3 regions of the Azotosporobacter soli genome follow, and region 1 is predicted to be linked to each of the others. Evidence: riboswitches for the same ligand, from Rfam matches in the RefSeq annotation. Region 1 holds a riboswitch; each other region holds the start of a gene.
What was found. A riboswitch is a leader RNA that binds a small molecule or an ion and turns the genes downstream of it on or off. The one in region 1 is predicted to bind cyclic di-GMP.

Region 1 (4,540 bases):
TGGCTGGCTCGCGTCAATGCGGTATAAACCAGAAACTGCTCGGCAAACACATCGCCCTGAACGCCCGTCCCCAGTTCCAGCCCCGCATCGAGCAGCACGGCGCGCTCGGCATCGCTGAGCAGACCTTCCCCCTTGCTGCGCATCGGCAGGACCCCTTCGTTGACACCCGGCACATAAGCGACCTTCAGGTTGGTCAGGCTCGTTTCTTCGAGCGAAACGACGGTCACATAATCAAGGCCCGGCGGGATCAGACTGAGGCGCATCGCCTCCAAGCCGTCACCGACCAGCGCCGCGTATTCTTCAAGGTTCATCGCCTGTTCGCCGCAGGTCTCGACCAATTGCTCGAGCAATTCCACGACATGTTCCCAAAGTTGCCGGTGTTCGAGCGCTTCTTCCAACCGCCCGTCACTTTCGGCGCGATCGGCCCATGCGATAAGCGTTTCCGCAACATTGAGCGTTTCCAGCAAACCGTACAGCGCCTCCGTCCGTTCCGCGACTGTGGCCGCTTTGCCCATCGCCGCGTCGAAACGTCCGAGCGGCGCAGCCGCCAGAAGGCGAATCCGGTTCAGTTCCAACAAGTATTCCGCACGATCTTCGTCCAGTTCCCGATCCTCGTCAAGCGAAAGACGACGCCAAAACGTCCAGCCCTCTTCCCCCAGCCAACGCTGCCGACCCTGGATGCCAAATTCCAGGACATAATTTTCGAGCCGGTCGATCTCATCGCGACACGGCGCAAAGAAATCGGTCTTAAAGCAGCGAAACAGCGCTTCATAGTGCCAGCGCCCCACCGCTTCAAGCGCCGAACGCAGCAATTCCGCAAGCGGATGATGCACCGGACAGCGCTTGCGGTCGCTGAAGAAAGGGATCTCAAAATCGCCCAGCACGCGTTCCACGAGATCGCCGTATGCGTTGCTGTCGCGCAGCAAGATGCCAATTTCGCGCCAGCGCAGGTTTTCTTCGCGGCACAAACGCCGGATATCGCGCGCCATCGCCTCGACTTCGCCGCGCCGGTTCACCGCTTCGCTCAGCCTCAGGGCGTCAAGCCCGCCTCCTGTCCATTTTTCGAGCGGCATTTGCCAGAAACGGCGCTCCAGATGCGCCAAAAGCGGCGCTGCCGCGAAGCGCCCTGCCGACGTCAGCTCGATTTCTTCGACTTCGCAGCCGATGCGCGCGGCCAGCATTCTTAGCTTGCGCCGCGTATTCCACTGCCGGTGAAAGAGCGACGTTTCCGACGCATGCTCGGGCGAATCCGCCTGATCGAGGCATAGCGTGACCGTCACCTGGCGCGCGGTCTTCAGCATCGCTTCGATTACCGCCATCTCCTGCGGGTTGAACCAAGTCAGGCCGTCCAGCCATACTTCACTCTCACGCAGCAACGTCGAGCGATCGATATTCTCGGCTACCAGCGTCAGATAATCTTCCGGATCGCTGTAACTCTCCCGGAGAAAATCGCGCAGTTCACCATAGAGCAGCGCCAGATCCTGCAACTTATCACCCAGCGGATGGCCGTCCCATTTTTCCGCCGCTGCACCAAGCGCTTCCGGCGTCAGGTTGTACGACTTCATTTCGCGAATCAGGCCAAGCAGCGTATCCGGAAAACTGCGCTGTGCAGCCGCCTGCTGAAAGACCTTGAGACGCGCCCTTTCTTCGCGCAGCAGACGCCCGACGATCAAGCGCTTGCCGAGCTCGGTGACCTGCGGTCGTACGATGCCGCCCGCTTCCTGCAGCACACGATGCGCCAGACGGCGAAAGCCAAACACATAGGCGCGGACAAAACCGCCGAGGTCCGGCGTCGCCGCCAGTTCTTTCTCTACCTGGAAGGTGGCATGTTCCGGCAGGATCAATAAGAGCGGATAACCTTGCGGCTCTCGCCGCAAACGTTCGCGTATCTCTTCCAGGCAGCGTTCGGTCTTTCCCGCGCCGGCCCGGCCCATGACAATGCGTAATTTCATTCTCGTTTCCTCCCCACACGACTACAAAGGATTCTATGTAGCATTCGCGTTAAGCGCGGCAAATTCCTTGCTCCTCCCCGGCGCAGCGAAGCAGTGTGCGTCTTATTTAACTTCTTTCTAATTAATGTTCCTTTTTTAACCTTGACTCTTTCCACTCACGGCACTATAATTTACTGGCAGATACTATTTAAATAAACAAAAGGCAAACTGCCCGAAAGAGCAGGACGCAAAGCTATGGGTCTACGGACGTACGTCTACGACTGCCAAGCCGCCGTAACTGCGCACGTAACGCAAGATCAGACAGGCCTCGGCGTGTCTTTATTTATATTTCTGCGACAAGATTCCGATTCCATATTTTTAGGAGGCAAGACATGTTTTTAAACAAACTGACCGATTCACTGCAGCGAAGACTGATTTTACTGCTGGTACTCTTCGCGCTGCTGCCGGCTGCCGTAACCGGCATCGCAGCCAGCTACCTCAGCGCCAGCCAGGCGCGCCAATCGTTCTCGCAAAGCAACGCGATGGCCGCCAAACAGCTGAGCGACCAGCTCGAACAAAAACTGACCGACGCCAAGGGTCTGATGCTGACGACCGCAGCCGCGATCGGACGCGCGAACAGCGGACGTCCTTTGGATGCCGCCGTGATTCAGGCCACGCTTTTGGAAATGCAAAAAGCGAATCCGCAGTTCGAATTGATCTATGCCAACGACACGACCGGCATGCAGATCGCGAAGACGTCCGGCCAACTGCGCAACCAATTCGGCCGTCCCGGCTTCACGACGACGATGCAGGGCAAAACCTTCTTCACCGATTCGTACATCTCCGTGTCCACCCAATCACCGACAATCACCGTCTACACGCCGCTGCGCGATAATCGCGGCAACATCATCGGCACGCTCGGCGCCGACATCAGCCTGGCTTCCGTCGCCGAAATGGCAAGCGACATCAAGATCGGCAAGACCGGTTACGTCGATGTTGTCGACAGCAAAGGCATCTTAATCGCCCATCCTGATATGGAACGCGTCAAGAAAAGTGACGCAGTCGGCGACGCCCCCTACGTCGCCGATCTGCTGCAAGGGCACCGCGGAGAAAAGAGCGTGACCGCAACCACCGGCGTCCCGGCTTTGGCCGCGTATGCACCGGTTGAGCAATACGGCTGGGGCGTTATCACCTACCTGCCGGAAACCGAAATCCGCAAGGCCATCCTGACGTCTTTGGCCACTACCGCCTTCCTGACGCTGCTGGCCGTACTTCTGGCCGCTGCGACCGCGTATTTTGCGGCGCGCAACATCACCGTCCCCCTCGCTTCGCTGGCAAACAGTGCCCAGCTTCTCGCCTCCGGCGACCTGAGCCACTCGATTACCATTCAAGGCGTACGTGAGATCCGTGATTTGGGAACCTCGCTGCAAGCGATGGAAAACTCCTTCCGCGCCATACTGCAGAGCATTACCGCTTCCGCCGAACAGGTCGCGGCTTCTTCGGAAGAATTGACCGCGCATGCCGAGCAGTCTTCGCAAACCTCGCATAGCGTCGCAAACTCGATCACGCAGGTAGCCGCCGATTCCGAACGTCAGATGACGGCCGTGGAAGAAGCCTCGCGCATCGTCCAGACGATGTCGGACAACATCCGCCAGATCGCACAAAATTCGAACGATGTCGCCTCTTCGTCCGACCGCACCGCGACGCTGGCCCGCCAGGGCGGCAGCGCGGTCGACAGCGCGGTCAATCAGATGCAGTCGATTCAAAGTTCGGTCAGCGCAACCTCGCAGATCGTCACCCAGCTTGGCGCCCGTTCGCAGGAAATCGGCCAAATCGTCGATACGATCGCCGGCCTGGCCAGCCAGACCAATCTGCTGGCTCTGAACGCCGCGATCGAAGCGGCGCGCGCCGGTGAACAGGGCCGCGGTTTTGCGGTCGTCGCCGAAGAGGTGCGTAAACTGGCTGAGCAATCCGCCTTGGCTGCCAAGCAAATTTCTACGCTGATCGCCGGTATTCAGCAGGAAACCGCCGAAGCAGTCACCGCAATGGATGCCGGCACGAAAGAAGTTTCGGTCGGCACCGAAGTTGTGAGCAAAGCGGGTTCTTCCTTCCTCGAAATCGTCAACGCGGTCGATCAGATGTCCGCTCAGGTTCAGGGCATCAGCGCCGCAATCCAGGAACTGGCCAGCGGCAGCACGCAGATGGTCCATACGATCAGCGATATCGAAAGCGCCAGCCAGGCTACTGCGAGTCAGGCGCAAAGCGTCTCGGCCGCCACGCAGCAACAGTCGGCATCGGTACAGGAAATCTCGCACGCCAGCCTCGATCTGGCCCGCATGGCCGAAGCGCTGCAGGAAGCCGTGCACCGGTTCCGGATGTAAAAACGCATTGAACCACAGGTGCCTTCGGCACCACAGAAGTCGCATTGCGCCTTACCAGTCTCCAAAACCATTAAATCGCGCCGCGATTTCCGTGGCGGCAAAGCCGCCTGTGGTTCACAAGCCGCAAGCATTTCCACCCTTCCAAGAAAAAGAGGTCGCTTTAACCCCAACGGGTTGAAGCGACCTCTTTGTTATTATGAAATGGCGCTCTGTTCTTCGCGCACCGGT
Region 2 (4,540 bases), on a different contig from region 1:
GAAAATGACGATTGTCGTGATTGCGCATCGCATATCGACGATTCGAAATGCCGATCAAATCTTTGTTGTTGAACAGGGCAGGATCGTTGAACAAGGAAATTATCAGTCGCTAACGAAAGACGGTTCCAGTCGGTTCTATAGTTTGGCCAGCCTGTATAACGCCAGCAGTGATGTCGGTTAAATGGAAAATCGGAAGGAGAAAGGAATGAAAAAATCGGCTGTTGCATTGTTGTCTGTTTTATTGTTAACTCTGTATAGTACGCCGACTTCTCAAGCAGCTACGATTAATTATTATTATTCGGAGCATTGTGAAAACTGTAAGGCCTTCGCTCCCTATTGGGAAAAATTTGTTGCAGAAAAGAGCGGAGAACATCAGTTTGAGAAAAAACAGACCGATGCTTCGGTTGAAAATAAGAATGAACTGCTGAATCGTAATATGCAATATCGAGGCATTGCGCATACTGAAATTCCCGCTATTTTAGTAACCGACAATCAGGCGGGCGAAGACGTGTTGCTGATCGGTCTGGAGGAAATCAATCTGCTGCCGGAAATACTCGGTGAAAATGGGCGACTGATTCCTGGAATGGAGTCTCGAGAGCTGACGTCAGCCATTATTACCCGCAGCGGCAAAATGCCGACTTCGCTCTTTTATCCGTTTACCCTAGCCGCATTGGCTGATGCCAGTAATCCATGCGCATTGTTTGTGTTCATTGTTGCTACCAGCTATGCTACGGTTTTTTGCGGACGTGCCAAAGCGGTAGTTTATGCGGTGACCTTTTGCGCCACAATGTTCCTCGTTTATTTAGGGGCGGGGTTGGTTGGAAATAGGCTGATCAACATTATTTTTGGAGCATCTCCCTGGATCACTCTGATGCTTTCGCTGGGAATGCTACTGCTGGCGGTATTTCATCTCAGAACGGCCTTGTTTCCGCATCAGACCCGCTATAGCGAGCTACCGTACCGTTTGAAAGAATTGATCGTCAAGAATGCCAGCAAGTGCGTGTCATTCGGCGGCGCTATCGCATCCGGCGTATTGTGCGCATTGGTAGAAATGCCTTGCACTGGCGGGCCGTACATATTTGCGCTAAACATCATTTCTAAAATGCCGACTGCTAGTGCAGTGTTGTGCCTGTTGTATTATAATCTTATCTTCATTACGCCGCTACTTCTCTGTCTGATTATTTTGCTGGTTGCGCCGCAATATGTCGAACGATTAGATGTATGGAGAGTCGCTTACCGACGCTGGATGCATTTGCTGATGGGCCTTTTACTACTTGCGGCTGCGTTCCTGGGGATCATAAATTATGCATAGATTAATCAAGAAGAGGAAAGATAAAACCGATGGTTTGGAAGAGTGAAAAAGCAAAAAAGCAATGGCAAAGACGATTCTCATTCGAAAAGTGAATGCAGGGTCGTTTTTTCATTGTTGTTCCTTTGTACAAATTCAAGAAGGGCAGAGTAAAAATGAAGGCGCTATGAACGTTAAATGGATATTTGTTTTTGATGCGGCCTTGTTATGTCGGTAAATAACCGTGTAGAAGCAAGAGGACAGTTAGTTGGTGAAAGCATATAAGCTAAATAGGCGGCAAGAGAAGAGAAACCTAGGTCAAAGGACTAAAAAAAGACAACAATAAAACAGGAGTCTCGTCCTGTAAGTAAGGGAATACTACTTATTGTAAAAAAATGAGGAAGTGAATATGATGAAACTGAGACTAAGACAAGAGAATATATGGGCAAACCTATCGAAAGGTGGGGACGCAAAGCCATGGGTCTAAAGGCAATGAAAGTTACGCCAATGACTGCCAGGTTGCTTTTAAGAAATGACCGCGGTTTGCCCAAGTCAGCAGTGATTGCTATGCTTGGGCTTTTGCCTTTTTAGGAGGAGTCAACGCGGAGAGGGAGGCGATGTAGATGGCAGAAAAAACTAAGGCGACGAAAAAGAATATGTGGGCAAACTCATCGAAAGATGGGGACGCAAAGCCATGGGTCTAAAGGCAATGAAAGTTACGCCAATGACTGCCAGGTTGCTTTTAAGAAATGACCGCGGTTTGCCCAAGTCAGCAGTGATTGCTATGCTTGGGCTTTTGTATTTAAAAGACAAAGAAGGGAGCGTTTTTAGGGGTTGAAGCGTAGAAAAAGGAAAGGGAGGGCATGATCATGACGACAATTATAGGAACAGCAAAGAATGAAGTATTGACGGGGAGCAGCGGCGATGACTTGATAAAAGGAGGAGGCGGCGAAGATACTATTTATGGCGGTGATGGTAACGATAAAATTTATGTATATTTGCCGGGCGGCAAAGGCAGTACAGTATATGGCGGCAATGGCAACGAATATATCATCGGCCACGGCGTGCTGGATGGCGGAGCTGGAAACGACACGCTGATCGCTTACGGCGGTGATGCGACGCTATTGGGCGGTGTGGGGAATGATACCTATTCTTTAGGTCTGTGTGACAATGTGACGGTAACCGATACGGTGCCTGGCAGCGCTGGTCACGGAATCAATACCGCCGATTTCACATCATATGCTATGTCGATTGCAGATGTGGTGTTCAGCAGCTCCGGCAACAATTTGCGGCTTCAGCGCAAAGGCTGGACGCAAGCTACGACTTTTACCGACTGGTTTCTCGGTCCGCAATACCAGATCGAAATTTTCAAGTTTTCCGATGCCACCTACAGCGCTGCTCAGATTAACGGTGCCATGGTTAATAATTATGTCGGAACCAGTGGTGACGACCATTTGGTTAGCGGCATTGGTAATGATACTTTGGCGGGCGGGGACGGCAATGATATTCTGGACGGCGGAGCCGGCAATGACATTTTGGACAGTGGAACGGGCAATGATACCCTGTTTGGCGGGGCGGGCAACGATACGTTGTCTGGCGGCGATGGAAATGACAAACTGGATGGCGGGAGTGGGGATGACACGTTGCTGGGAGGGGCAGGAAACGATATGTTGTCTGGCGGAGATGGGAATGACCGATTGAACGGAGGTGCTGGTAACGACAATTTGCTAGGCGGATCGGGTGATGATTATCTGGATGGTGGAAGCGGCGTAAACTATTTGTCTGGCGGCGCCGGTAACGATACACTGGTCTATAATCCGGCAGATCTAGTGATTTCGGGCGGCGATGGCAATGACGCGTTAACAGCGGCAGGGCTGACGGCGGGGCTGAACGGATGGCAATTAGCGCCGTTCAAGGATATTGAAAACTTTATTGGCACCGCCTATAATGATGTCATTTATGGCGGTAGCCAGGCTGAAACGATCGACGGCGGAGCCGGCAACGACTTTTTGTATGCCGGCAGCGGCAACACAACATTGCTTGGCGGTGACGGCAACGACACCTTGGTCAGCGGCCTGGTGCCCGGCAGCGGCAATGTTACAATGGCCGGCGGAAACGGCAGTGACCAATACCGATTTGGCGGAACATGGGGGAATGACGTAATCGTCTTTGATATGGATAATGTCAATGACAAGATTGCTTTCGGCAACGGCATCACGTCAAAAAATCTCAAGGTGAGCCGTGATGGCCTAAATGTTGTGCTTGACGTTGCCGGTCACGGATCGATCACCATCCAGAATTGGGATACAGCCCAATTGGATAAAATACACTTCGCGGATGGAACGACGGGGTCAATTGCCAACTACCTAAGTATGGCCAGCGGCAGCTATGGTGGAGCGTTGTCGGATAACCATGCGTTGTTGATCGGTATCGCGCAATACGAGCCGAAGGCCTATAAGGAAAATATACCGGAGGTTAATGGCGATATTAGTACGATGCAGCAGGTGTTGAAAGCAGATCTGCTATGGAACAATACAAATACAACGTTGCTGCGAGATCTGCAGGCAACCAGCGTTTCTATTTTAACGGCGATGCAAACGGAGGCCGTACAAGCATCGGACGGGGACAATGTGCTGCTGTATTATTCTGGACACGGGGATAATAACGGGTTTGAAACGGCTGACGGCAGCAAAGTATACGAGAAACAAATTTATGATGCGACACTGCAAATTGGCGCAAAAATTGGATCGACAGGTCATGTTACGTTGATCGAAGATGCCTGTCATTCCGGCGAACTGGTGGATTATTTTAAGGCGCATAATCCGGGCAGTAAATATACGGTGATTAGCTCCTGTACGGCACTTGAGACGGCAAATGGAATGTTTACCAAATATCTGGGCTATGCGCTTGGCGGTGGGCTCGCAGATTTGAATCGAGATGGTTATATCACAACCGGCGAGCTGTCGGGCTATCTTAGCGGCGCATCCTATGACGGCTGCAGAGACAGCATGCATCCGCAAATGTATGACGGATCTAATGGTGGTTATTTGATTGGTAAAACTAAGTAGTATTGGGAGGGGAGAAATTGTTCAGAAAAGTTGTGTGTTGGTAGAAAGGCCGGTCTGTTTTGCGATGAGCAAATCGGAACGGCCTATTTTTATTTGAAATGCTTTGGTAAACTCTACGACATCCGAATGAATATAAGGGCATTGTAATAGAAATGACAAGCGGGCTGTAATCTTTGCAAGGTAT
Region 3 (4,540 bases), on a different contig from region 1:
CAGGCAACGGCAACATTGATCTCACCCGGACCGTCCTTATAAGGACCGGCCGGAGTCACCCCTGCGGCATAGATCGGCAAGGCCATTTTTTTCAGCGCGCCGAGATCACGGATCGCGCCGTCAATGATCAGACCGCCGATCCCTCTTTGCTTCGCCCACAACGCCATGAGTTCTCCCATAATGGCATTCGAGAGGTCGCCCTGGGCATCCACGACCAGAATATCGCCCGCTTTGGCAAGATCAAGCGCTCGATGCAACATCAGATTATCGCCCGGACGCACCTTGACCGTGAAAGCCGGGCCTAGCAGCGGCACATCATTGATCGGGCGAATTTTGGCATCCATACAAGACGTCCGGTTCATATTATCGGCTATATTCGCTACCGGGATTCCTGAAAAGCCTTCGATCAGAGCTTGGTGCGGCCGACTAATGTTTGGAAAAATACGCAAACCTACATTTGACATCTTTCATCCTCCCATTTCTTATTGCTGCCTTTGCAAAACTGCTTTAAATCTTGAACTTGGACACGATATCATGCAAATGTCCTGCCATTTGAGAAAGTCCGTTACTGGAAGAAGCGATTTCCTGGATCGATGCCGTTTGTTCTTCGGTAGCGGAGGATACCAGCTGCGCTTGCCCGGTGACATTTTTGCTGATTGCCGTAATTTCCTTTACCGAAGAGACGATTTGCTGGCTGCCGCTGGCCATCTGTTCAATGGCCGCGGAAATATCGCGAATTTGATCGGATACCTCTGTGATCAGCGCGGCAATCTCGTTAAACGACCGGCCCGCCGCCTGCGCAACTTCGCTGCCTTTCTTCACTTCACTCGTACCTTCGCCCATTGCCGTTACCGCCCGATTCGTATCCTGCTGAATATCGCCAATTAAAGCCGTAATCTCTTTCGCAGCATTTTGCGACTGCTCCGCAAGTTTTCGAACCTCTTCCGCTACCACCGCAAAACCGCGTCCCTGTTCTCCGGCGCGGGCTGCTTCAATCGCAGCGTTCAGCGCTAGCAGATTGGTTTGTCCGGCTATGCCCGCGATCGTATCAATGATCTGTCCGATCTCTTTCGAACGCTCACCAAGCTTAGCCACTACATTGGCTGAATGCGTCACCGACATCTCAATGCTCGCCATCTGGCTTGTAACTTTTCGGACAATCTCTCCGCCTTCTAGTGCGGTATTGGACGTTTTCTCCGCCGCTGCGGAAGCATGAGAAGTATTGGCGGCAATTTGCTGCAGTCCCGCCGACATTTGTTCCACGATCTGCATCGTACTGTCTACTGCCTCGACTTGCTCTGACGTTCCTTTCGCCACATCGGCGATTGCCGTCACCACTTGATCGGCAGCCTGCGACAATTGCTCCGTACTTGCCGTAAGTTCTTCGGACGATGCGTTTACGGTCTCGCTCGCCTCCTGCACCTTGCTGATGATGTCCCTGAAGTTCCCGATCGCGCCGGACAGGGATCGCGCCAGCCTTCCTATTTCATCCTGCGCCGTCGAGGCAATGTTTACCGACAAATCGCCTTCGCCAATCTTTGCGACTTGCGCGGCAATTTCCTCGATCGGCTTTAGCAGGCGGATAAGGAAGAACCAGGCCACGACTCCGACAATGACGAGCGCCGTCAAGAGCGCAAGGAACATACTGATCAGACTCGCATAGAATTCACTTTTGATGTCCTTCATCGGTATGCTGACCAGAACCAGCCACTTTGTATTCTTGACCGGTATCGCCAACGCCAGCGAATCCCTTCCCTCAAAGTCCAGATAAGAAATTCCTTTTCCCGCATTGTCCAGCAAGGAGCGCAGCACATCGTCGGGCACCTTCTTCTGCTCTTTGATCACTTCCTGCTTCGTATGCGCTAATAACGTTCCGTCTTGCGCAACGATGGACGCCGTTCCATTTTCGCCGACTTTTACCTGCGCCAGGAAGTTTTGCAACGTTTCAAGCGAGATCGACTGCGCAACAAAGCCTGCCATTTTCCCGTCCTCCGTCTTGACGGGCTGCGTGACAACCACCGACGGCATTCCGGTTACCCGGTTCAGCAGCACCTCACTGACCTGCATCTTCTGTTCCTTCATTGTGTCTTTGAAGAAATCCCGGTCAGCCACACTGCCGCCTATGCCTTTTGCATCATACGGCGCTGCTGCAAAGCGCACGCCCTGTGAATTGATAAAGACCAAACGGTCGACGCCCCATGTCGCGGCAAAATATGTATTCATCTTCGCTTGGATGCGGGAAAAATCACCCGACTTAAGATCCGCATCTTCCGCATAGAATTTTCCGCTTCTTGAAAAAGAGGAGAACAATTCGCCGACCCCATCTGCCGCCTGCGTAGCCTGCCCTTTCATATTCGCCTGCGTATTGGCCAGCGTTTTTCCATAGAGTACGTACAAGCCGGATCCGCTGACGATGAGCCCGGTTATGAGAAGGGAAAGTAACAACAACGTAACTGTCTTTGCTTTAATCGACATAGTCTTATCTCCTTCATTTTTAAAAGTAAACAATAAAAACTCCGACAGATGCCCGAGTTTCCAATACCTTTTTCAAGGGAAACCTGGCAATCATAGACCGACCGTCCTTAGACCCATAGCTTTGCGTCCTTACCTTTCAGTAAGTTTGCCCAATATATAGTTTTACTCTTCCTTCCTGCCAGAAGTTAATGCAACGTCATCGCCGCCTATGTAATGACAATATCATACTTATGCCAACAAGAAATTATGATATTATTAACGTTTCGTTAAAGGCTCCCTTAAGCACATGAACCGTTCGTCAAAAGCCTGCTGTGACATCCTCAACTTCAACAGTACAACGAAACACGCACCGCTTCGCGTGCGACCCGGTTGCATTTATTACGCTGTAAACGAAAAACGAGATCAGCGGCTTTTCCATTGATCTCGTTTTTCTTGCCTTGAAATATGGTAAGAGGGTTTCACTCGAACGAGTGGAATAAACGTTTATGTATACTTTTATTGCCAATCATTGGCCATTACGCTCCAGTTCAAAGCGCAGGAGGCAAAAATGAATGATCTGATCTCCTATGGTCTCGACGTCACCTTATTTATCCAGCAGTTTCGCACTCCGTTGCTGGATATTTTTTTTAAAACAGCTACCCTGCTAGGCGAAGAGGGTTTTTATCTGTTGGCGCTGCCTCTCATCTTCTGGTGTCTCGATTTTCGCCTCGGCATACGACTGACTTGCCTGGTACTGATCTCGCATTATTTTAACATTACCATCAAAGACTGGGTGCAGGAACCGCGGCCGTTTTATTTTCTTCCGGAGGTAAAGCTTGTTCATGCCGACGGCTACAGCTTTCCCAGCAACCATGCACAGACCGGGCTGGTATTTTGGCTCGCGCTGGCCCATCTGACGCAAAAGCGCTATCTATGGTTTTCCGGCGTGTTTCTGGTTTTGCTTATCGGCTTTTCGCGCATCTATCTGGGCGTGCATTTCATCGGCGACGTATTGGCCGGCTGGCTGCTCGGCGCGCTGCTCCTATTCGCCTTTGCCAAACTGGAACCGTTTATCCTTTCCCGTTTAGCAACCTTTTCCTTTCCACTGCGTTTCTTTCTCGCCATAACCGTCCCGCTGCTTTTATTGGCCGTCCATCCCGGCAAGGAAAGCATCTCGGTTGCGGCTGCGTTCTCCGGACTGTGGCTCGGTTTGCTCGTGCAACAGCGCTGCCTTCCTGCAAGTTGCACGCTGCCTGAAAGTAATTACCGACAACTGTTCCTGCGAATACTTATTGGCACACTTGTTCTTTTAGCGCTTTGGCTCGGCCTTACGAGCGCATTTCCTAAAGAAGGCGCGGATTATTATTTTTTCTTCCGCTATATCCGCTATTTTCTGGCTACTCTTTGGATTACGCTCGGTGCACCCTGGCTTTTTTACCGTATTGTATCGCGCTAATGTGAGGACTTTTCCCGAGCGCCGAATTTCTTTATGAAAGGCGGAATTTGATCATGCATCCACTGCGTATGCACCACTACAAAGCAAGTCCAAACGGAGCCGGTCCCGTCGTTTATTGGATGAGCCGCGACCAACGCGCGCTTGACAACTGGGCGCTGCTGGCAGCGCAGGAACTGGCGCTCGTAAGCGGCACCCCTCTCTATGTCGTCTTCTGCCTCGACGCCTCGTTTGCCGACGCGCCCTTACGTCACTTCGACTTCATGCTGCGCGGCCTGGAAGAAACAGCCGCAACGCTTCTTGCTCACAATATTCCTTTTTATCTACTGAAAGGAGATCCTAGCGATTTATTGCCGCACTGGCTGCGCGAGCACAAGGCTGCCCATCTGATTTTCGATTTTGATCCGTTGTCGCTCAAACGCCGCTGGCAAGCCGAGGTCATGCAGCGCAGCGACATCGCTTGCAGCATCGTCGACGCACACAACATCGTGCCCTGCTGGCAGGCCTCCGATAAACGCGAATATGCCGCACGTACGCTGCGACCCAAACTGATGCGCCAACTGGCCCAATTTCTTGAACCCTATCCTCCGCTGCGCATTCAGCCCGATCCCTATCCTGCGGACTGCCCGCCGT

Region 2: it holds a riboswitch for cyclic di-GMP, as region 1 does, so the genes downstream of both, QTL79_RS13165 (caspase family protein) here and QTL79_RS01550 (methyl-accepting chemotaxis protein) in region 1, are expected to answer to the same signal.
Region 3: it holds a riboswitch for cyclic di-GMP, as region 1 does, so the genes downstream of both, QTL79_RS02445 (methyl-accepting chemotaxis protein) here and QTL79_RS01550 (methyl-accepting chemotaxis protein) in region 1, are expected to answer to the same signal.

What each region holds. Positions count from the first base shown of each region.
Region 1 covers NZ_JAUAOA010000001.1:344,432-348,971, forward strand. The annotation lists gene addB (helicase-exonuclease AddAB subunit AddB) at 1-1,952, opposite strand, end outside; cyclic di-GMP riboswitch class I at 2,144-2,228, shown strand; gene QTL79_RS01550 (methyl-accepting chemotaxis protein) at 2,324-4,312, shown strand; gene rocF (arginase) at 4,507-4,540, opposite strand, start outside.
Region 2 covers NZ_JAUAOA010000016.1:63,271-67,810, forward strand. The annotation lists gene QTL79_RS13155 (ABC transporter ATP-binding protein) at 1-181, shown strand, start outside; gene QTL79_RS13160 (hypothetical protein) at 206-1,312, shown strand; cyclic di-GMP riboswitch class I at 1,723-1,815, shown strand; cyclic di-GMP riboswitch class I at 1,940-2,032, shown strand; gene QTL79_RS13165 (caspase family protein) at 2,158-4,356, shown strand.
Region 3 covers NZ_JAUAOA010000002.1:91,289-95,828, forward strand. The annotation lists gene QTL79_RS02440 (RraA family protein) at 1-464, opposite strand, end outside; gene QTL79_RS02445 (methyl-accepting chemotaxis protein) at 508-2,475, opposite strand; cyclic di-GMP riboswitch class I at 2,550-2,635, opposite strand; gene QTL79_RS02450 (phosphatase PAP2 family protein) at 3,023-3,910, shown strand; gene QTL79_RS02455 (deoxyribodipyrimidine photo-lyase) at 3,964-4,540, shown strand, end outside.